3 regions of the Paenarthrobacter sp. PAE-2 genome follow, and region 1 is predicted to be linked to each of the others. Evidence: riboswitches for the same ligand, from Rfam matches in the RefSeq annotation. Region 1 holds a riboswitch; each other region holds the start of a gene.

Region 1 (7,208 bases):
CCTGCTCAATGAAGGCGTTGCCACGTTCCTGCGCCGGGCCGACAAAATCGACCTCCATGCGGCGGGCATCCGCGACGTTGAACGGTCTTTCGCCTCCATCTTCGCCACCGCCGGCTTCCGTGTCCCGCCCCACCTGGTTCAAAAGGCAGCCGAGTCGACCGGTGGCTACCCCTTCTTGATCCAGCTCGTCGGTTACTTCCTCTGGCGCGAAGCGGAGAATAACAACGGCACGGTGACAGATGCCGAGGCGGACCGCGCGGTACAGGCCGCCCACAGGCGCAATGCCCGCACGGTCATCGAAGCCGCACTCTCAACCGTGTCGGCAAAGGACCTCCAGTTCCTTCGCGCAATGGCGCAGGATGACGGTCCTTCGATCGCCGGAGACCTTGGGAAGAGGTTGAAGGCAAAGACCAATCTAGTCGCCAACTATCGCTCGCGCCTGCTCGCCGCCGGCCTGGTGGAACCTGCCGGCCACGGGAAGATCGATTTCGCGATACCGGGCCTTCGACAGTATTTGCGCAATCTGAACACAGACTAGTCATCTCACGGTACTAGTGCGCCGAGCCCGATCCCGTAGTCTGCCAAAACAAGTCATCGGTGTAGGCTCGGGGCAACATTTGCACCACGCGATAGGTCGCGTTGCTGTTAGGAGCACCAATCAGAAGCCCACGACTCATGCGGCGGATCTTTACTGAGATTCCCCCCGTAGCCAGAGTATTTATGCTTGGTTTTCCTTCACTCTTCCTACTTTCACTGCTTATGGCTGTGGCGAGGTTGCCATTCTGGGCTGTAGTGGCCCCTATCGTTCTGGCGGGCTGCTCCCTCGTTGCCTTGGGTCTGTTCATTTTCCGGGACATAGGCGGAACGGCCTCTATCTGGTCACAGGCGTATAGGGAAAGCAAGGGTATCGCGCCCGATGGTTTCACGTTCGCTGATGTTCCTACCATCAAGGGCCTGGGCTTCGTATACATCTTGATGGGATCATTTTTCGCGTTCGGAGCTCTTTGGACCCTACTCACGTCGGCAAAGTAGTTCTCTTTTTGGTTTGTGCTGGCGCTCCCCAACCTGGAGGTTTGATGGTTGGGCTGCCGCGGCGGCGAAGCCCTGAGGCGACGGGGCTAAGCTGGGATAGGACCTAGGAGGGCTCCACTGTGAACAATCTGATCTTCTGGATCATCGTCTGCTCATGGGTGATTCCAGTTGGAATCCGCATGTACAACCGGTCCAAGGCGCGCCGAATCCATAACGACGGCTTCCGCGGCTACCCACCGCAGAACCTGCCCGGGCCAGGCTACCCACCGCAGAACTACCCCGGCCAGGCCTATCCCCCGCAGAACTACCCCGGGTATCCGACGGGACCAGCCGACATCCGCCCGGCTGATGCAACGCCGCCGGAGGCACCGCCGTCGGGCGCTTCACCACAGGTGCCGCCCCCGGCAAGTGGAGGCTCTGCGCCGCAGGGCTACCGGGCGCGGAAGCTCGCAGAGCTGGACGCGAAGTTCAGCAACGGCGAGATCGCCATGGAGGATTACATGAAGCAGCGCGGCGAGATCATGAACGGCTGAAGTCTTCGGCAAAGAAGGCTGCGCCCAGCTGGCCCGCGAGCTGGCCGATCTCCGTGAGGAAGCCGTCGTGCCCGATGGGGGCTTCGATGATGTGGACCGGGACGTCGCCCGGCAAGGCTTCGGCGAGTTCGTGCGACTGTGCCGGGAAGTAGAGCCGGTCGGAGTTCACGGCCGCTACAAAAAACTGTGCCGTCGCCCGGGACAACGCTTCCTTGAGCGGGCCGCGTCCCCGCCTGACATCGTGGGACATCAGGGCCTCGGTGATCGCGATGTAGCTGTTGGCATCGAAGCGGCGCACCAGCTTGGTGCCCTGGTGGTCCAGGTAACTCTCCACCTGGTAGCGCCCCCGCTCCCCCAGCACGGCGGCGGCCAGCGGTTTCTCCTGCGGCTGCGCTTCCCGGCCGAAGCGGAGGTCCAGCTCCAGCGCGGAACGGTACGTGATGTGGGCAATCCGCCGCGCCAAGGCAAGGCCGGTTTCAGGTGCCGGGCCGTGGTAGTAGTCGCCGTTGTTGAAGTTCGGATCCTGGCGGATTGCGAGCGTCTGTGCCTGCGCAAACGCGATCTGCTCCGCGGTGCTGTAGGCACCTACGGAAATCACGGCGCAGCGCTCAACCCTGTCCGGGAAGGTCACCGCCCATTCCAAGGCGCGCGCCCCGCCCATCGAGCCGCCCAGCACTGCATGCCACTGCCGGATCCCCAAGGCGTCGGCGAGCCGGGCTTCGGCCACTGTGCTGTCGCGCAGGGTCACCAGCGGGAAACGGGAGCCCCAAGGCTTGCCGTCCGGGGCTTGCGACGACGGCCCGGTGCTGCCGTAGCAGCCGCCCACGATGTTGATGGAAATGACAAAGAACCTGTTGGTGTCGATCGTTGCGCCCGGGCCAACGAGCTGCTCCCACCAGCCTTCCTCGTCCGAGGCGCCGCGTGCAACGTGCGTACTACCCGTGAGGGCGTGCTCCACGAGGACGGCGTTTGAGGCGTCGGCATTGAGCTTGCCCCAAGTCTCATAGGCCAGGACAACGTCCGGGAGAAATCCGCCGGCTTCCAGCTCCAGGGAACCCACCCGGGCGTATTTGACGGTTCCGTCCTGTTCTTCCGATGTGGGAAGGGATGTGGCAGTAATGGTCATTCCTTTGACACCTAAACCTCGCGCTTGCCCGCCGCCGTTATTGCGGCAGGCCAGGTCCTCACCCGGGGCACCCCACCGCGGAGGAGGGTTGCCGGCCAGCAAGCCGGGGCTGATCGCTGGCACTCATGACCTAACACCTAGAGTTTAGGAAGAGAACGGCCGTTCTGGCGAAGAATGTGACAGCAGTATGACGGTTCGGAGCGTTTTAGTTCACGAACGCGCACGTGACGGGGCCGCCCGGCGAAGAATCCTCAGTCCGGGCGGCCCGCCGCGACGCACGTCAGGCGTGGTCAGGCACCCTTTGCCGCGCGGAATCCTGCCTCGAGGTCGGCAATGATGTCATCGATGTGCTCGATTCCCACGGACAGGCGGACGAGGCCCGGGTTCACTCCGGCAACGGCCTGCTGTTCAGCGGTCAGCTGGCTGTGGGTGGTCGACGCCGGGTGGATGACCAGGGAACGGACATCACCGATGTTCGCCACATGGGAGTGCAGTTCCAAGGCATCGACGAAGCGCTTGCCGGCTTCGACGCCACCCTTGATGGTGAAGGCAACAACGGCTCCCGTGCCGCGGGGACCGTACTTGCGGCCACGGTCGTACCAGGGGCTTGACGGCAGGCCCGCATAGGCGACCGCTTCGACGTCGTCACGGGCTTCAAGCCATTCGGCCACCTTGGTGGCGTTGGCCACGTGACGCTCCACCCGCAGGCTCAAGGTTTCCAGGCCTTGGGCAATGAGGAAGGCGTTGAACGGCGATACTGCGGAACCAAGGTCGCGCAGCAACTGGACGCGGGCCTTCAGGATGTAGGAAAGGTTGGCGCCGAGGGCGCCGTCCTTGCCGAGGTCCCGGGCGTAGACCAGGCCGTTGTAGCTGGGGTCGGGGGTGTTGAAGTTCGGGAAGCGCTCCGGGTCCTGGCTGAAGTCGAAGTTTCCGGAATCCACGATTACCCCGGCAATGGCAGCACCATGACCACCCAGGTACTTGGTGGCCGAGTGGACCACAATGTCCGCACCCCACTCGATGGGACGGATCAGGTAAGGCGTGGAAAGCGTGTTGTCCACGATCAGCGGGACACCCGCTTCATGGGCAACCGCGGCGACGCCTTCGATGTCCAGCACGTCCTGGCGGGGGTTGGATACAACTTCGCCGAAGAACAGCTTGGTGTTGGGCTGCACGGCGTTGCGCCACTGCTCCAGGTTGTCCGGATCCTCGACGAAGGTCACGGAAATACCGAACTTCTTCAGGGTGTGCGCCAGGAGGTTGTAGGTTCCGCCGTACAGGCTGGGGCTGGCCACCACGTGGTCACCGGCCTCGGCGATGTTCAGGATCGCGAAGGTCTCCGCCGCCTGGCCCGAGCTGAGCAGCAGGGCCCCGAGCCCGCCCTCAAGGCTGGCAATGCGCTGTTCCACTGCGTCCTGGGTGGGGTTGCCAATGCGGGTGTAGATGGGAGCCAGTTCCGCCAGCGCGAACCGGTTGGCGGCACTCTCCGCGCTGGGGAACACGAAGGAAGTGGTCTGGTAAATCGGCAGCGAGCGTGCACCGGTTGCAGCATCCGGCTCCTGGCCGGCGTGGATCTGGCGGGTTTCGAAAGACCATCCCTGGGACATGACGTGGCTCCTCTTCGTAGCGCATGGGTTTAGTAACGGGGAGTGCTTGGAACTGCGGCCAGTCTAGGAAGCCGGCACGGAATTACCCACCTTTATGACGAAGACAGTATTTTTCGGTCTTTCCGCGACGGGACAGTGCCGGGGTCGGTGCCCGGCCTCAGGGCACGCCGTAACATCCCACCTTAGTTAGGCAAGACTTAGCTGAGACCCGAATCACAAAGTGCCAAGATGAAGCCATGCGCATGGATCACGTCTCTTACGCTTGTGAAAAAGATGGCCTCCTGGCCACTACCGAACGAATTTCCGCAGCACTGGGAGTGGACGCAGTCCGGGGCGGAGTGCACCCCCGCTTCGGCACCCGGAACATGATCATTCCCCTGGCGGACAGCAAATACCTTGAAGTCGTGGAGGTCCTGGACCACCCCGCTTCGGATAAGGCACCCTTTGGCCAGGCAGTCCGGGCACGCTCGGCAGCCGGCGGTGGATGGATGGGCTGGTGCGTCGCCGTTGACGACCTTGCCCCGTTCGAAGCACGCCTCGGCCGCTCCGCAGTCCCGGGCAACCGCAAGTTCCCGGACGGCCGCGAACTGGTGTGGCAGCAGATCGGCATCCTCGGCTTGATCGCCGACCCCCAGGTGCCGTACATGCTCAAGTGGGAAGGCGACCCCTCCCTGCACCCGTCCAAGGTCTACGAGAGCGACGTCAAGATGTCCAGCCTCACCATTGCCGGTTCCGCAGAGCGCGTGACCGAGTGGTTGGGTGAACCCGTGGAGAAGCCGCTCGAGGACGTCGCCGTCCAGTGGATGGCACCGCACGGAACCCCCGGCATCATGTCCGTCACTTTCGAAACCGCCGCAGGAGCCGTCACCATCTGACGCTGTTCCACACAATACTTCGGCCGCCATCAGCGGGTGCCAATGACGTCACCCACCGATGGCGGCCGAATACCTTTAAGGGGCGGGTCCGGGCTTCCAGGCCCACAGGCCTCCCGGTCCTACGCCTACCCGGTCAGCCCAGCCCTACGGCCTTCCCGAAGAGGCTGAAGCCCACGAATGCCACAATGTCCAGCAGCGCGTGGGCTATCACCAGCGGCATCACGCGCTTGGTCTTGGTATAAAGCCACGCGAACACCAGGCCCATGACGACGTTGCCGATGAACGGACCGAACCCTTGGTAGAGGTGGTAGCTGCCCCGCAGCAACGCGCTGACCACGATTGCCGCGGCTGTGCTCCACCCGAACTTGCCGAAACGGTCCAGCAGGTAGCCCACCACAATGACTTCTTCGACGATCCCGTGGCGGATGGCGGAGAGCACCAGCACGGGCACGGTCCACCAGTACGTGTCCAAGCCGCTGGGAATGATTGCCGTGGTGATGCCCAGTGCCCGGCCCGCGGCATACAGGCCCAGGGACGGAATCCCGATGGCCGCAGCCAGGCCGAGGCCTTGCAGCGCATCCTTGCCTGGCCGGGCGAAGTTGAAGCCAAGACGGGCAAATGCTGATCCTCCCGAGGCATGGAGGGACAGGAAGTAGAAAACCAGGACCACCGGCACCAGGGCGAACAGGATGTCCAGCAATTGGTAGGTGAGGTCGAAGTACTCGCGCGTGCTTTGGGACCTGTTGAGCGTCGAGGTTGCCTCCGACAACGGCGCCCTGGTCATCTTGTCCAGGAGCTGGACCACCGAATACACGGCAGACTGGCCCAGCGAAAGACCCAGGACAATGAGTACTTCGGCGCGCAGGCGGCGTCGTGAGGCTAGGAGCATGTTCCTATCTTGCCTTCAGATCCTGTTGCTTCCCCGGGAGCGGTCAGTCCGCAAGGTGCGTGGCGGCGACGATGACCTCGGTTCCCTTGGCTTCAAACGCCGCGCGGTCTGCGGGCTTGATCCCGGAGTCCGTAATGAGGTGCCGGAACTCGTAGCCGGCCATCGCGGCAAAGGCCCGGTGCCCCACCTTGGAGGAGTCAGCGAGCACGTAGGACTCTGTGGCCCTCCCCGCCATGACCGTATTCACCATGGCTTCGCCCTCGTCGGTGATGGTGGGTCCCAGCTCCGGGTCCACGCCGTTGACGCCGATGAACGCGATGTCCAAGGCCACTTTCTGCATGATGACATCCGTGTAAGGTCCCACGAGTTCATAGGAACGCGGATTGAGGATCCCGCCGGTCACCATGATCTTGATGTGGGGACGCACTGCCAGTTGCGCGGCGATGTTGATGGCGTTGGTGACCACCGTGAGGGTGGGCCGGTTGGAGGGGGCGTTGAGGTCCTCCCTGGTGGAGAGGATCTGGGCCAAGGCCGTGTTGGTTGTTCCCCCGCTGAGCCCGATGACGGCGCCGGGCCCGATCAGCTCGGAGGCCGCCTGGGCGATCGCCTGCTTGGCCTCGGCGTGGTCGTCACGGTTGTAACGGCCCGGAAGGTCATAGGCAACAGAGCCCGTGGTCGCCCCGCCCCTGGTCCGGCTCAGCAGGCGCTGCTTGGCCAGGCTGTCCAGGTCCCGTCGCGCCGTTGCCGGCGACACCCCGAGCCGGGTCACGATGTCCTCGACCTCGATCCGGCCGGACTCGGCCAGAAGGTCCAGGATGGCGGTCAACCGGTCGGTGCGGGTCATGACTAGCCTTTCACGGTCCGGCTATTTCGCCTTGGCGAACAGCGTGAGCATACGAGCAGATTCCAACACCAAGGCGTCCCGCCCTGCCTTGATGTACTTTCGGGAATCCACCACTGCTGGGTTGGCATCGAGGTACTCACGGACGGCGCGGGTAAAGAACCCGTTCAAATGTGTGGATACGTTGATCTTAGTCATACCAGCGGCAATAGCCGCTACGAGCATCTCGTCTGTGACGCCGGAGGAGCCATGCAATACCAAAGGCTTCCCGACGGCGGACTTCAGTTTGGTGATCAGGTCCAAGT
Region 2 (7,208 bases), on a different contig from region 1:
AGGCCGTAACGCACGCCGTGCCCAGCTGCTGAAGAACATTTCCCTGACCGGAGGCGTGCTGCTCGCTTCCGTGGACACTGCCGGACGCCCCAGCCTGGCATGGCGCGCCGAACACCTTGCCGCCGACGCAAAGAAAGTCACCGGGAAGCAGATCAAGCGCGCAGACAAAGCAGTACGCAAGGCCGTCGACCACGCAGTTGGAGCATAAGGAAGCATGACTGGTACCACCGCAGCAAACACCGGCACGGAAAGCGCCGCAGCACAATCCCTCTGGCCGGCGCCCTTTGCCAAGCAGCCGGTCGATGCCACGGTAACGGTACCGGGCTCCAAGTCCTTAACCAACAGGTTCCTGATCTTGGCGGCCCTGGCTGATGGGCCGTCAAGGTTGCGGGCTCCCCTGCACTCGCGGGACTCCGCGTTGATGGTCCAGGCCTTGCGCCACTTGGGAGCGACCGTCACCGAGGTGCCGGGCGACGGGGACTACGGTCCCGACCTCGAGATCAGCCCCATCAGTTCGACGGACACTCCCTCCGACACCTCCATCGACTGCGGCCTTGCCGGAACTGTCATGAGGTTTGTTCCCCCTGTGGCGGCCCTCCGCCGGGGAACTGCTGTCTTCGACGGCGATCCCCACGCCCGCAAGCGCCCCATGGGAACCATCATCGAGGCGCTCGTAGCCCTTGGGGTTCCGGTTCGCGCCGAAGGCGGCAGGACGCCGTCGGCCCTGCCTTTCGCGGTGGAAGGCACCGGCGAAGTCCGCGGCGGGCACCTTGTGATCGATGCCAGCGCCTCGTCGCAGTTCGTATCGGCGTTGTTGCTGGTGGGCGCGCGCTTCACCGAAGGCCTGCATCTTGAACATGTCGGCAAGCCGGTGCCAAGCCTCGACCACATCAGCATGACAGTATCCGTGCTCCGCAGCGTCGGGGTCAGCGTGGACGATTCGGTGCCCAACCATTGGCGCGTGGCTCCCGGCCCCATCCGTGCCTTCGACCAGCGCATCGAACAGGACCTGTCCAACGCCGGTCCCTTCCTGGCCGCCGCGCTGGCCACGCGCGGGACCGTCAGAATCCCCAACTGGCCCCTCCGGACAACCCAGGTGGGTGATCTCTGGCGCAGCATCCTCACCACCATGGGGGCAACCGTCATGCTGGAAGACGGCACGCTCACCGTCACGGGCGGTCCCGACATCAAGGGGGCGGACTTTGACGAGACCAGCGAACTGGCTCCCACCGTTGCCGCCCTGTGCGCCTTGGCCAGCGGACCCTCCCGCCTGACCGGGATCGCCCACCTCAGGGGCCACGAAACGGACCGGCTCGCCGCGTTGGTGAACGAGATCAACCGCCTCGGCGGAGACGCGGAAGAAACCGCGGACGGTCTCATCATCCGTCCAGCTGCCCTGCACGGCGGTGTCGTGCACAGCTATGCGGACCACCGCATGGCTACGGCGGGTGCCATCCTCGGGCTCGCCGTGGAAGGGGTGGAAGTGGAAGACATCGCCACGACTTCCAAAACCATGCCCGAGTTCCCGCACATGTGGGCCGCCATGCTCGGTCAGGCTTCGCGCGATTCCGGTGATTTCCCACAGGCGGGCACAACCGGGGGCAACCGCTGACCATGGGCCGCGACGCACGCTCCTGGGACGAATCGGACGTCCGCATCCGTCCGAACAAGAAAGGTTCCAGGCCCCGCACCAAGGACCGCCCCAGCCACGACGACGCCGTGGTGGGACGAATCATCACGGTCGACCGCGGGCGCTACACGGCGATCGTGGGCGAGGACTCTGACAACGAACGCGTAGTCATTGCAGCCAGGGCCCGCGAACTTCGGCGAACGCCGGTGGTTCCGGGCGATTTTGTTGCCTTGGTGGGCGACGTCTCCGGCAGCCCCGATACCCTGGCGCGGCTGGTCCGCGTCGAAGAACGCCGGACCCTGTTGCGTCGCAGCGCCGATGACACGGACCCGATCGAGCGGGTAGTGGTGGCGAACGCCGACCAGCTGGTAGTGGTGGTGGCCGCAGCCAACCCGGAGCCGCGTACCGGTTTCATCGACCGCGCCTTGGTGGCAGCCTACGACGCCGGCATAGAGCCGCTGCTGCTCATCACCAAAGCGGACGTCAAGGATCCGGCGGAACTTCTTTCGAACTACCTCAGCCTGGACTTTCCGGTCATCATCAGCCGCACAGCGGATTCACAGGCATCCGGCATCGATGCCCGCTCGGACGACGGCTTGTCCGCCCGGCTCGACAGTGAAGCGGTGTCCCGCCTGCGGGACCACCTCGACGGAAAAGTGACCGTCATGCTGGGGCACTCCGGCGTCGGCAAATCCACCATGGTCAATGCGCTGACGGGCGCGGAACGGGCAACCGGCGGAGTCAACGCCGTGACGGGCCGCGGCCGGCATACTTCATCGTCCGCACTGGCCCTCAAGCTGGCCGACGCTCCTTCGGGCAGCTGGATCATCGATACTCCCGGTATCCGTTCCTTCGGATTGGCCCACGTCGACCCGGATCGGATCCTGCACTCCTTCCCGGACCTCGAGCCCGGCACCGAAGACTGCGAACGGGGCTGCAAACACGACGCCAACGCCGTCAACTGCGGACTGGACGCCTGGGTCAACGAAGGACACGCCGGACCTTCCGGCGCCGCACGGCTGGCGTCCCTGCGCCGGCTCCTCGGAGCGGACCCGCGCCTGGAGGCGAAGGAAACCAAGGAACTCGGCACCGTCAACTGAGACGGGAAAGCACCACTTCCCGGGTGCAGGGATTGTTTCGCGATAGTTTGGTGGCATGACCCAACCCGTTTCCAGTTACAACGATGACCTGCGGCTGGCCCACGTCCTGGCCGATTCGGTGGACGCCCAGACCATGGACCGGTTCAAGGCCCTGGACCTGCAGATCGAAACCAAACCCGACCTGACGCCGGTCACCGATGCGGACAAGGCAGCCGAGGAAGCCATCCGCGGCCAGCTCTCGCGTTCGCGTCCCCGCGACGCCGTGCTGGGCGAAGAGTTCGGCAGCAGCGGCCATGGATCGCGGCGCTGGATTATCGACCCCATCGACGGGACGAAGAACTTTGTTCGAGGGGTGCCGGTGTGGGCAACCTTGATCGCCCTCGTTGACGAGGACGAGCCCGTGGTGGGTGTGGTCAGCGCGCCGGCACTCGGCAAACGCTGGTGGGCCGCCAAGGGCATGGGAGCCTACACAGGGCGGTCCCTCGCGTCGGCCACCCGTTTGAAAGTCTCCAATGTCTCTTCGCTGGCGGACGCGTCACTGTCCTTCTCGAGCCTTTCGGGATGGAAGGAGCGCGGAAACCTGGACGAATTCCTTTCGCTCACTGACGACGTCTGGCGGACCCGCGCCTTCGGGGATTTCTGGTCCTACTGCCTGGTGGCCGAAGGTGCCGTAGACATCGCCTGCGAACCGGAACTAAACCTTTATGATATGGCTGCCTTAGTGCCGATCGTCACGGAGGCCGGCGGCAGGTTCACCTCGCTTGAGGGCGAAGACGGCCCCTTCGGAGGCAACGCGCTGGCCACTAATTCCATCCTCCACTCAGAGGTCCTGAAGCGCCTCAACCCGGAGATCGACGATCTCCTTTAGCGCGCCCGGCAACAGCCGAACCGTATTGCTGCGAATAATCGACGGCGACAAACCCACTTCAGGGTGCCAACGCCGTCGATTATTCGACCAAAACGGGATTCGGCTCTCTCCGTAACAAACCGCTTAACAAACTTCTTCCGCTTTGAATCGTCCACGGAAGGTGCCCTAGTCTCTTCTACAGGTCACGAGTGCCAGCGCTAAACCCCGGTTTGCTGGCCGGCAACCCTCCATTCGCGGTGGGGTGCCCCGGGTGACGACCAGGCCGGTCCGGAACGGATACGGCAAGCGCGGATCCCTTGGAGGGGTCCTTCTTGAGTGAGGTCCCATGAGCACTGTTACGTTCGATTCCACCGTCCTGCCCGCTTTCGGAGATGACCACGCGGCACACGAAGCCCTCGCAGCGCGACCGCTGGCCGCCGTCACAGGAGCAGAGCTGCAGGCTCCCCTGATCCAAGGGGGCCACGTCAGGTACGCAAACCTTGACTACGGCGCATCGGCCCCGGCCCTGACCATCGTCTCTGCCTACCTGAACGAGATTCTGCCCTACTACGCCAGCGTGCACCGTGGCGCCGGTTACGCGTCCCAAATCAGCACATCCGTCTATGAAAACTCGCGGAACATCGTGCGGAACTTCGTTGGCGGCCGGCCGGATGATTCAGTCATCTTCACCCGCAACACCACCGATTCGCTGAACCTCCTCGCCGGATGCCTCCCCCAGCTTGACGGCGCACCGGCCGGTGAAGTCCTGTACCTCGACATTGAGCACCACGCCAACCTGCTTCCCTGGCAGGGTGTACCGCACCGCAGCGTCATCGCCTCCCCTACGTTGTCAGCCACCATCGCCAACCTGCGCGATGAGTTGAGCCAGGGCGGAATATCCCTGCTCGCTGTGACCGGCGCTTCCAACGTCACCGGCGAAATCCTGCCGATCGCAGAGCTCGCAGCGTTGGCGCATGAGTTCGACGCGCGGATCGTCGTCGATGCAGCCCAGCTCGCCCCGCACCGGCGCATCAATATTTCCGAGAGCGACGTGGACTACGTCGTCTTCTCGGGGCACAAGCTCTACGCGCCCTTCGGCGCAGGCGTCGTGGTCGGCCGTCCCGACTGGCTCGACGCCGGAACCCCCCACCTTGCCGGAGGCGGCGCCGTTCGTGAAGCGCGCCTGGATTCGGTGAGCTGGGCAACTGGCCCTGCCCGGCACGAGGGCGGCTCCCCCAACGTCCTGGGGGCAGCCACCTTGGCGCGGGCTACCCAGGTGCTGGCCGGGTTGGACCAACAGGACTGGCACAACCACGAGGTGGCAATCCGATCCTTCCTGGTTGAGGGCTTGGAATCCATTGAAGGGGTCACCGTCCACCGGATCTTCAGTGATTCCAGCGACACCATCGGCGTCGTCAACTTCTCCGTTGAAGGCTTCGACGCGGGACTGGTGGCCGCCTACCTGGCCGCCGAGCACGGCGTGGGCCTGCGCGATGGCCGTTTCTGCGCCCACCCGCTCCTGAAGCGCCTCGGCTTGCCGTCAGGTTCACTGCGCGCCAGCTTCGGCGTCGGCTCCCGGCTTGAGGACGCTGCCCGGCTGCTGGCCGGCATCCGGCAACTGAAGACCACCGGACTTGGCTGGGATTACGTCGTGGACGAGGGCCGTTGGGTCCCCGCAAACGATCACCGCAGCTACCCGGAGTGGGCGCCCAATACGCCCGGAACCGCCGGGGCCGCTCCCTGCACCGTGGACTAGGAGCCGTCCCGGCCTTGGCGCCACGTTGCTGCGGTAGATTCTTTGGGTATCCCTGACTACTGCCGCTGAAGGAGTCCCCTGCGTGTCCACGCGTTCAAGCAACGAATCCGGAGGATCACTGCCCTCCGGCCTCCCGGTTTCTTCCGGAAGTGCCGGACGCGCCGGCGGCCCAAAGCTGCAGGCGCACCGACGTCGGGAGCTGGGGCAGAGCTTCCAGGACGGCGGCGAACATTATGATCGGGTCCGCCCCGGGTACCCGGCGGATTCCGTCGATTGGCTGCTGCCCCCGAATGCGCGGACCGCGGCCGATATTGGCGCAGGGACAGGCAAATTCACAACACTGCTGCTCGACCGGGGCCTACAGGTCAGCGCCGTCGACCCTTCCGCCGACATGCTGGACCAACTGCGGAAGAACTGCCCGCAGGCGCACGCCGTTGAAGGTACTGCCGAAGTGACGGGACTGGCGGACTCAGCTTTCGACGTCGTCAGTGTCGCCCAGGCCTGGCACTGGTGCGATCCGCTCAAGGCAAGTACCGAGATTGCCCGGATTCTCCGTCCGCACGGAACGCTCGGCCTCATCTGGAACCAACTGGACACCTCCGTGGCCTGGGTTCATCGCCTTTCACGCATCATGCATGCCGGTGATGTCCATAAGCCGGGGTTCCGGCCAGTGGTGGGCACGGAGTTCGAGAACCTTGAAAGCCACGTCACCAGCTGGCGGGACGAGGTGTCCCCCGTGGACATCATGGAACTGACCAAGTCCCGCAGCTACTACCTGCGCGCCAATCAAGCCACCCGGGAGAAAGTGATGGGCAACCTGGAGTGGTACCTCTACGAGCACTTGGACCATGCCCGCGGTGAGCTCCTCGCCTTGCCGTACGTGACGCACACTTGGCGGGCCCGCAAGGCCTGAGCCGGTGGCCACGGTAGGCTTGGAACGTGAAGACCAGCACGCCCTCCTCCTCGATTGAGGACTACGTCAAGGTCATCTACTCCTACACGGAGTGGCAGGACAAGCCGATCACTTCCTCGCAACTTGCCCAGCGGTTAGGGGTTGCCAACTCGTCGGTGTCCGAGATGGTCCGCAAGCTCAAGGACCAAGGCCTGGTGGACCACCAGCCCTACAGCGCCATCCGGTTGACCCCTGAAGGCATGCGGCTGGCACTGTCCATGGTGCGCCGGCACCGGCTGATCGAGACGTACCTCGTTGAAGAACTGGGCTATAGCTGGGACGAAGTCCACGATGAAGCCGAGATGCTGGAGCATGCCGTCTCCGACACCTTCATCGAAAGGATGTCCGCGAAGCTCGGCCATCCCGTGCGGGATCCGCATGGTGACCCGATCCCCGCGTCGGACGGATCGGTGGAGTTGCCGCATGCCTACCGCCTGATCGAACTCGACGAGGGCCATTCCGGCCGTATCACCCGCATCAGCGATGAGAACCCCAATTTGCTGCGCTACTTGGCCGCCGAGGACATTTCCCTGGATGCCCGCGTGGAAGTGGTGGGGCGCAAGCCCTTCGGAGGGGCCTTGGTGGTCCGCGTGGGCAGCGGTTCCGCCCGGCGCGAATTCGACCTTGCCGATGAAGTAACCTCAGCGCTCTGGGTCCAGAGCACCGGTACCCATGAAGGCTGTGTCCTCACGCGCTGACGCGAGCGGGCACCTGGCGGTCAGCCAGGCTGGTGGGCCGTGCCGCCGTCGTCGGCCGCTTTTCCGCCTTCGCTGCCCGAAGCCGCCGCCTGCTGTCCCGCCGCAGGAGGTACTTCGTTCCGGATTCCGACGGCGGAGGCCAGGCCACCCAGGAAGAACAGTCCCGCTGTGACCCAGAGAGCGGCATAGAGACCCTCCCTGGTAAAAGCGGGGCCGACGATGAGA
Region 3 (7,208 bases), on a different contig from region 1:
CGACCTCTCATCGCTCCCCTACCGCGCTCCGCTGTTCCCGCTGGTACCAATTCTCGCGTTTGCGCTGTGCGTTGTGTCCCTGGTGGGCATCGCCTTCGATCCCAACCAGGTTGCAGCTCTGCTGTTCGGCATCCCGTTTGTTGGTGTTTGCTATGCCGTCTTCTACTTCAAGTACGGACGACGCCGGCGACTCCCCCAGGCGATCGAGGGCAAGGCCTCTGTAGGCTCCTGACCTCTTCTGGAACCAGGGCAGCCCCCGAGCAACCTTCACTGGTTGCGCAGGGGGCTGCCTTCGTCTGCAAATCTCTATCTATAAGGCCTCGAAGCCTCGGCGGGGTGTGCCGCCACCACCCACTTTGAGGCGGCGGAGGCCCAACACGCCGGGAAAACCCCGCCCCGCGGCGCCTAGTGAGCCCAAAGAAGGTCGTGGAGGTACGGCTGGACAGCTACTTCTTGGCCGCCCGAACCGGATGCTCGCTGAGGATGGACAGCCTGTTGAAAGCATTGATGCCAATTGCTGCCATGCAAATCACGCTGATCTGCTCGTCCGAATAGTGCTCCCGCGCTTCAGCGAAGAGCTCGGCGCTGGGCCTGGAGGTGCTCATTCGGGTGATCTGCTCGGCAATCTTCATGGCCAGGACCTCTGCGGCCTCGAACAGTCCCACTTCCCTGTAGACGGCAACCAGGGACAACCGCTGCTCCGTCTCTCCGTACTTCAAGGCCCGCCGGTGATGAAGGTCCAGGCAAAACGCGCATCCGTTGATTTGTGAACAGAGGTAGTTGATGAGTTCCAAGGTCTTCCGCGGAATCCCCACTCGGTCGGCTTCATCCACTAACTGCTGCGAGTAGTGCGTCAACGTGGCGTAGAGGTCCGGCTGTTGCTTGTCCAGATAGCCGGCAAGGCGCGGCGATGTCTCCTGTTCGGGCATGCTTGGAGCCTAGCGCAACGGGACGTGATAGAGCGTCGCCCAAAAACCGGCGGGAAGTGATAGAGGATCACTCGCCGGGGACGATGTCCGCCGCGAGGCGGATGTGGTTCTCAGCCAGCCACTGCGGGTTGAAGGCTTTGCTGAGGTAGTTCGTGCCGGCGTCGGGGGCTATCGCCACCACCACCGAACCGTGGGGCGCCGCCCTGGCCACCCGCAAGGCCGCTGCCACAGTGAGTCCCGACGACGGCCCCAAGGACAGGCCCTCTTCGTCAAGAAGCCGGTGCACCACGGTGTAGACCTCGTCGTTGGGGATGCGGAGGAAGCGGTCAACGATCGAGCGGTCGAAGATCTTGGGCCACTCCGCCGCCGGCCATGAGTTGCCTACGCCATCCACCAGGATTTCGCCGGGATGGCCACCGCTATACGCGGAGCCGTAGGGATCGGCGCCCACCACTTCCACGTGCCCGCCCGGCCGTTCCTTCGCCGCCCGTTCCTTCAGGTACCGCCCGTTACCGCTGATGGTCCCGCCCGTGCCGATGCCCGCCACGAAGTGGGTTACGGCGCCCCCGGTCTGCTCCCAGATTTCCGGTCCCGTGGTCCGGTAATGCGCCAGGGGGTTGGCCGGGTTGTCGAACTGCATGGGACGCCAAGCTCCGGGAGTCCCCTCCACAATGCGTGCAGCCACTGCCCGGGCATTCTCCGGGGATTCGGACGGCGCGCTCCAATCGGTCAGGATCACCCGCGCACCGTAGCTGTGCAAGGCAGCGAGCTTTTCCGAGGAAATGGTGTCGCCGGTGACCACCACCACCGGATGCCCGGTGAGCCGCCCAATCAGCGCGAGGCCAATCCCCGTATTGCCCGACGTACTCTCCACGATCGTGGCCCCGGGCTTCAACTCGCCGGCCTGTTCGGCCACCCGGACCATGCTCAAGGCCGTCCGGTCCTTGATGGATCCGCCGGGGTTCTCCGACTCAAGCTTGATGTGGATGCTGCTGCCCAACCCGCGGCCCAGGGCCTCGAGCTTCACCAGCGGGGTGTTCCCTACCCTCTCCAGCACGGAGGCGTCCAGCGCATCGGCAGGGACAGTTGCAGCATGCGCGCCGTGCTTCCGATGTGCCGTCGTCACCATTCGTTTCCACCTTGCCGGAGTCCGTCAACAACAATCCGAAGCTCCCGCCGCGCGTGCTCCACCAGTTCCGGGGCGGACGGCCGGTCTGCAAGGACGTCGGCAAGGCGGCCAACGACGGCTGCAGTCCCCTTGCCCAGCGGCTGCGCAGCTCCCGCTTCGAGCAGCAGATAGGACGCCGTCAGGGCCTCAATGGCGAGCAGCTTCTCCACGGCGTCGACGGACTTTTCAAGTTGCTGCAGGGCGAGCGGCGCGAGGGTTGAATGGTCTTCGACGTCGGCAGACAAGGTGGGTGCGCCAAGGGTGGCCGGCACTGCCAGGAATTTCAGTTCGGCGAGGAGCCCGGCCGCCGAGTACCACAGCAGCCCCGGCAACTCTTCCTGCACCAAGCCGGACCCGGCCGCTGCGGCAAGGTGCTTCGCCCGGATGGCACGCTGCGGCGGGTAGAGCTTGGCGATCCTGCGTTCACTCGGAATGCCCACGTGGGCGAGCGCCAAGCGCAAGCCTTCGAAGGCCAACGCCAACTGCATCGGCTGGAAATTGCCCCCGGAGACCATCTGCCCCGATTCGAGGTCCACCAGCGGATTATCTCCCCTGCCGTTCAACTCCACGTCCAACGCTGCCGCCAACTGCCCCACCGCGGCCCTGAACGCCCCGTGCGTCTGAGGCGCAGCCCTGAAGGACAGGGCGTCCTGCACGGAAACTTCCGGGCGTACGTCTTCCAGCCACCCGCCGCTCAACAGGCGGCGGACGGCGGCGGCCGATTCCCGTTGGCCGTCCACGGCCTTGGCCGATTGGATAGCCGGCGAGAAGGGGCTGAGGTTGCCGCCGCCGTCGTACCTCGCGATGGTTTCCAGGGAGAGGGCGAGCGCGACGTCCGCAAGCCGGGCCACATGCCGCAACCTCAGCAAGGCGAGGGTGCCGGCACCTACCGAATAGGCATTCGCGCTGACGAGGGCCAAGGCCTCACCGGCGTGGAGCGTAAGGGGCTGAAGTCCGGCGTCCGCGAGGGCCTTGGCGCCGGGCACCAGGACGCCGGACGCGTCGAGCGCTTCTCCTTCACCGATCGCGACGGCGGCGACGGCGGCCAGTTGGGTGAGGTCGGAAGAGCCCACCGAACCCTCGGCCGGGATGGCGGGGTGGACGCCGCGGTTCAGGAGGTCGGCGTAGAAGCGGGCCGTTTCGGGCCGGACGCCTGAACCGCCGCGACTGAATCCGACCAGGCGGGCGAGGATCACGGCGCGTGCTTCGGCGCGGCTCAGATAGGGTCCCACCCCGCTGTTGTGGTACCTGACCACCTGCACTTGGTAGGCGAGGATGGAGCCGTCCTCAACAGCGGTATCGCGGCCGGATCCCAGGAGGGTGTTGAGGCCGTAAACCCGCTCGCCGGAGGCCGCCACTTGCTCCACGACTTCCCGTGAACGGCCGATCAACGTCAGGGCATCGTGGTTGAGTTTCACGTGGCAGGAGTCGTCCGCCGCCGCCATCGCGATGCTTTCGGCATGCACGGGCGCCGTCCCTATCAGCAGCACCTTCGACTCCGGGGACATTGTTAGAAATCCAGGAGATTCTGCCGGAAACCGCCGTTGCCGTAGCTCTTCCTCAGGAGGCCGCGGCGACGAAGTTCGGGAGTCAGCTTGTCCAGGACCCCATGCACCGTCACCGGATCGACGAACCCGGAAAACAGGAAGCCGTCTCCGCCCACGGCCTCGCCCGTCTCCTCGAGGTAGTCGGCGATCTCTCCGGCGGTCCCGATGATCGAATCACCTGCGCCGCCGCTGCGGGCCTGCAGGATCTGCCGCAGCGTGGACCCGGGAGGAGCCGCTTTGGCGAAGTGTTCCAGCGTTCCTTGGTTGCTGTTGGTGCTCAGCTCGGGGAGGGGCTGATCGAGGTCGAATTGTTTGAAGTCGATCACCGAAAGGTAGGAGATCGAGTTGAGCTGGCTGTCGATGTCGCGCTGGGTCAGCTCCCTGCGCCGTGACCGCAGTTCCTCCCCCTCCGCAGCAGACCCCACCACGGTGGGCTTGAGGACAAAAAGAACCTTGACGTCGTCGGGAATCCGCCCGGCATGTGCGGCTTCGGCACGGATGGAATCGCGGTAGGCCTTCATCCCGTCGACGCCGCGGGCCAGGGCGATGGCGACGTCGGCGTGGCCACCCGCGAACGCCTTGCCCCGGGGCGAAGCACCGGCCTGCACCAGTACGGGTTCCTCGGGAAGGGGTGCCGTATTCAGCGGACCCCGAACCTTGAAAAACTGTCCGTCGTGGTTGATGGGATGGACTTTGGTGTGGTCCGCAAACCGGCCTGCCTCCGCGTCCTCCAGCACGGCGTCCGGTTCCCAGCTCCGCCAAAGCCGCCGGACGACGTCGACGAATTCCTCCGCTTTCTCGTAACGCAGGTCGTGCTCGATCTGCTGGTCCAGTCCGTAATTCTGCGCGGCGAGGTCGCTGCCGGAGGTCACCACGTTCCAGCCGAGTTGGCCCTCGGAGAAATGCTGCAGGGTGGCAAGGAGCCTGGCCGCGGTGAAAGGCGGGTAGAAGGACGCGCTGATGGTGGGCACAATGCCGAGGTGTTCGGTCACGGACAGCAGGTACGGCACCAGTGCGAGGGGATCGTGCTTGGGAGCGAAGGACGCGTGCGCAAGCGACACTTCCGCCGTGCCGCCGTACGTGTCCGGGACGGTGAGTGAATCTTCGATGATGAACAGGTCCAGGCCCGACCGTTCAAAGGCCCTGACGGCCTCCTGGTAGAGCGCAGGCTTCTTCCAGTCGTAGCCAAGGCTGTAGCCGGGAGTCCCCCAGCCCTGGACACCGAATCCATGGCCCACGAACCATCCGAAATGCAGCATGGGCTTGAGTGTAGAACTGCTCTGTCCGCTCACCGCGACCTGATTTCATGCGAAGTTACAGGGGGTCGTATTGCGTCAATTATGCTCCCGTGACGCCGTAAATGGGCCAGTCCCGGCGGCTGGTCCGGTTACGCAACATGACGACGGCGGGACACCCGCCACATGCATCGCGGCGGCCGCGGGTGATATTTTTTTCTTGAGTAATGAGCACCAGTGCCAAGCCCTGACTTGCTGGTCGGCAACCCTCTCCCGCGGCGGGGTGCCTCAGGTGACTACTCGGCGTATTCGACACTTCGAACTGCAAGCGTGACTGAGGAGCACATTAATGCCTGAACCCACCGAAGAGAGACTTTCCTACCGATTGATCACGGGCCCGGACACCCGGGACTTCTGCGAACGGATCAGCAACGCCCTCGCTGAAGGCTATGTCCTGCATGGCAGCCCGTCGGCCACCTACAACGGCACGGACGTCATTGTGGCCCAAGCAGTGGTATTGCCTGCAGCCGTCGCCAGCGCGGATGCCGCCGTGGCCAATGCCGTGGATGAGCTGGAGAACTACGAGGACGAGGCAGCATTCGAGGGCCACGCATGAGCTACGCCGGAGACCTGACCCCGCAGGATGCCTGGGCGAAGCTGCAGGACGGTGCCATCCTGGTGGACGTCCGCACCGAGGGCGAATGGGCCCACATCGGCATCCCCGACACCAAGGCCACGGAAAACGATCCCCTGTTCATCCAGTGGAACCTTGCAGGCGGCGTCCCGAACTCCCGCTTCATCGAGGACTTGCAGCAACAGGCACCCGAGGGAGACGGCGTTGAGCTCGTGTTCCTCTGCCGGTCCGGACAGCGCTCCATTGCTGCGGCCATCGCCGCAACCCGGGCAGGTTTCACCGCCTACAACGTCCTCGAAGGCTTCGAAGGTGAACCGGACCGTTACGGCGAACGAACCGTCAACGGCTGGAAAAACCGCGGCCTGCCAACCAACCTTGGAAACGAATAAGAAGTGACATTCAACCCTGACGCCGCCGGCTGGAATGCAGACACCCAAGCCGTTCGCGGTGGCCTCGACCGTACCAATTTTCAGGAAACGGCGGAGCCCGTCTTCCTCAACTCCGGCTTCGTCTACGAGTCGGCGGCAGCTGCCGAGCGCGCCTTCACCGGGGAAGACGAACGCTTCGTCTACTCGCGCTACGGCAACCCCTCCGTTGCCACCTTCCAGGAGCGGCTGCGTCTCCTTGAAGGCACCGAAGCCTGCTTCGCGACGGCGTCGGGCATGTCCGCAGTCTTCACCGCCCTTGGTGCCTTGCTGGGCGCCGGCGACCGGGTGGTTGCCGCCCGTTCGCTCTTTGGTTCCTGCTTTGTGATCCTCAACGAGATCCTGCCTCGGTGGGGCGTGGAGACCGTGTTCGTGGACGGCCCCGACCTTGACCAGTGGCGCGCTGCCCTCTCCGAGCCCACCACCGCGGTGTTCTTCGAGTCCCCCTCCAACCCGATGCAGGAGATCGTGGACATCGCAGCCGTCAGCGAACTCGCGCACGCCGCCGGGGCAACAGTGGTGGTGGACAACGTCTTTGCCACTCCCCTGCTCCAGCGCTGCGGCGAGCTCGGCGCCGACGTCATTGTGTACTCGGGCACCAAACACATCGACGGCCAAGGCCGGGTGCTGGGCGGCGCGATCCTCGGCACCAAGGAATTCATCGATGGCCCGGTCAAGCAGCTCATGCGGCACACCGGGCCGTCATTGTCCGCGTTCAACGCGTGGGTGCTTACCAAGGGCCTGGAGACCATGGGCCTGCGGGTGAACCACAGTTCCGCCTCTGCGCTGAAGATTGCCGAATGGCTGGAAGACCAGCCCGCGATCAACTGGGTCAAATACCCCTTGCTCACGTCCCACCCGCAGTATGAGCTGGCCGCCAAACAGATGAAGGCCGGCGGTACCGTGCTGACGTTCGAGCTTTCGCCGTCGTCCGGCCGCTCCGCCAAGGAAGCCGCGTTCGCCTTGCTCGACGGGTTGCGGGTCATCGACATCTCCAACAACCTGGGCGACTCGAAGTCGCTCATTACCCATCCGGCTACCACCACCCACAGGGCCATGGGACCCGAAGGCCGTGCAGCCATCGGGCTTTCCGACGGCGTGGTCCGGTTGTCCGTTGGGCTCGAGGACGTCAACGACCTCATCCTGGATCTGGAGAAGGCCCTCAAACAGGTCTAATCTCATGCCATGAGGCATCCATACCGCCGCGCGGGGGCTGTCATTGTTGCGGGTTCGGTCGTGTGGCTGGCGGGAATTTCTCCCGTGCCCCGCG

Evidence for each region. A riboswitch is a leader RNA that binds a small molecule or an ion and turns the genes downstream of it on or off. The one in region 1 is predicted to bind S-adenosylmethionine.
Region 2: another riboswitch for S-adenosylmethionine. It lies ahead of OCL88_RS08025 (aminotransferase class V-fold PLP-dependent enzyme); the one in region 1 lies ahead of metX (homoserine O-acetyltransferase MetX).
Region 3: another riboswitch for S-adenosylmethionine. It lies ahead of OCL88_RS14110 (DUF1737 domain-containing protein); the one in region 1 lies ahead of metX (homoserine O-acetyltransferase MetX).

What each region holds. Positions count from the first base shown of each region.
Region 1 is NZ_JAPDNV010000004.1:23,292-30,499, reverse strand. It holds gene OCL88_RS03255 (ATP-binding protein) at 1-538, shown strand, start outside; gene OCL88_RS03250 (hypothetical protein) at 1,152-1,565, shown strand; gene metX (homoserine O-acetyltransferase MetX) at 1,552-2,691, opposite strand; SAM riboswitch class IV at 2,707-2,822, opposite strand; gene OCL88_RS03240 (bifunctional o-acetylhomoserine/o-acetylserine sulfhydrylase) at 2,982-4,298, opposite strand; gene OCL88_RS03235 (VOC family protein) at 4,535-5,173, shown strand; gene OCL88_RS03230 (CPBP family intramembrane glutamic endopeptidase) at 5,307-6,062, opposite strand; gene OCL88_RS03225 (DeoR/GlpR family DNA-binding transcription regulator) at 6,106-6,906, opposite strand; gene OCL88_RS03220 (class II fructose-bisphosphate aldolase) at 6,928-7,208, opposite strand, start outside.
Region 2 is NZ_JAPDNV010000009.1:108,204-115,411, forward strand. It holds gene OCL88_RS08005 (DoxX family membrane protein) at 1-208, shown strand, start outside; gene aroA (3-phosphoshikimate 1-carboxyvinyltransferase) at 215-1,612, shown strand; gene OCL88_RS08015 (ribosome small subunit-dependent GTPase A) at 1,615-2,730, shown strand; gene hisN (histidinol-phosphatase) at 2,786-3,598, shown strand; SAM riboswitch class IV at 3,779-3,892, shown strand; gene OCL88_RS08025 (aminotransferase class V-fold PLP-dependent enzyme) at 3,924-5,333, shown strand; gene OCL88_RS08030 (class I SAM-dependent methyltransferase) at 5,452-6,246, shown strand; gene OCL88_RS08035 (metal-dependent transcriptional regulator) at 6,273-6,983, shown strand; gene OCL88_RS08040 (MFS transporter) at 7,004-7,208, opposite strand, start outside.
Region 3 is NZ_JAPDNV010000022.1:49,660-56,867, reverse strand. It holds gene OCL88_RS14135 (amino acid permease) at 1-232, shown strand, start outside; gene OCL88_RS14130 (carboxymuconolactone decarboxylase family protein) at 447-929, opposite strand; gene OCL88_RS14125 (PLP-dependent cysteine synthase family protein) at 997-2,058, opposite strand; gene OCL88_RS14120 (aromatic amino acid ammonia-lyase) at 2,052-3,605, opposite strand; gene OCL88_RS14115 (NtaA/DmoA family FMN-dependent monooxygenase) at 3,608-4,936, opposite strand; SAM riboswitch class IV at 5,103-5,216, shown strand; gene OCL88_RS14110 (DUF1737 domain-containing protein) at 5,229-5,495, shown strand; gene OCL88_RS14105 (rhodanese-like domain-containing protein) at 5,492-5,902, shown strand; gene OCL88_RS14100 (O-succinylhomoserine sulfhydrylase) at 5,906-7,114, shown strand; gene OCL88_RS14095 (hypothetical protein) at 7,124-7,208, shown strand, end outside.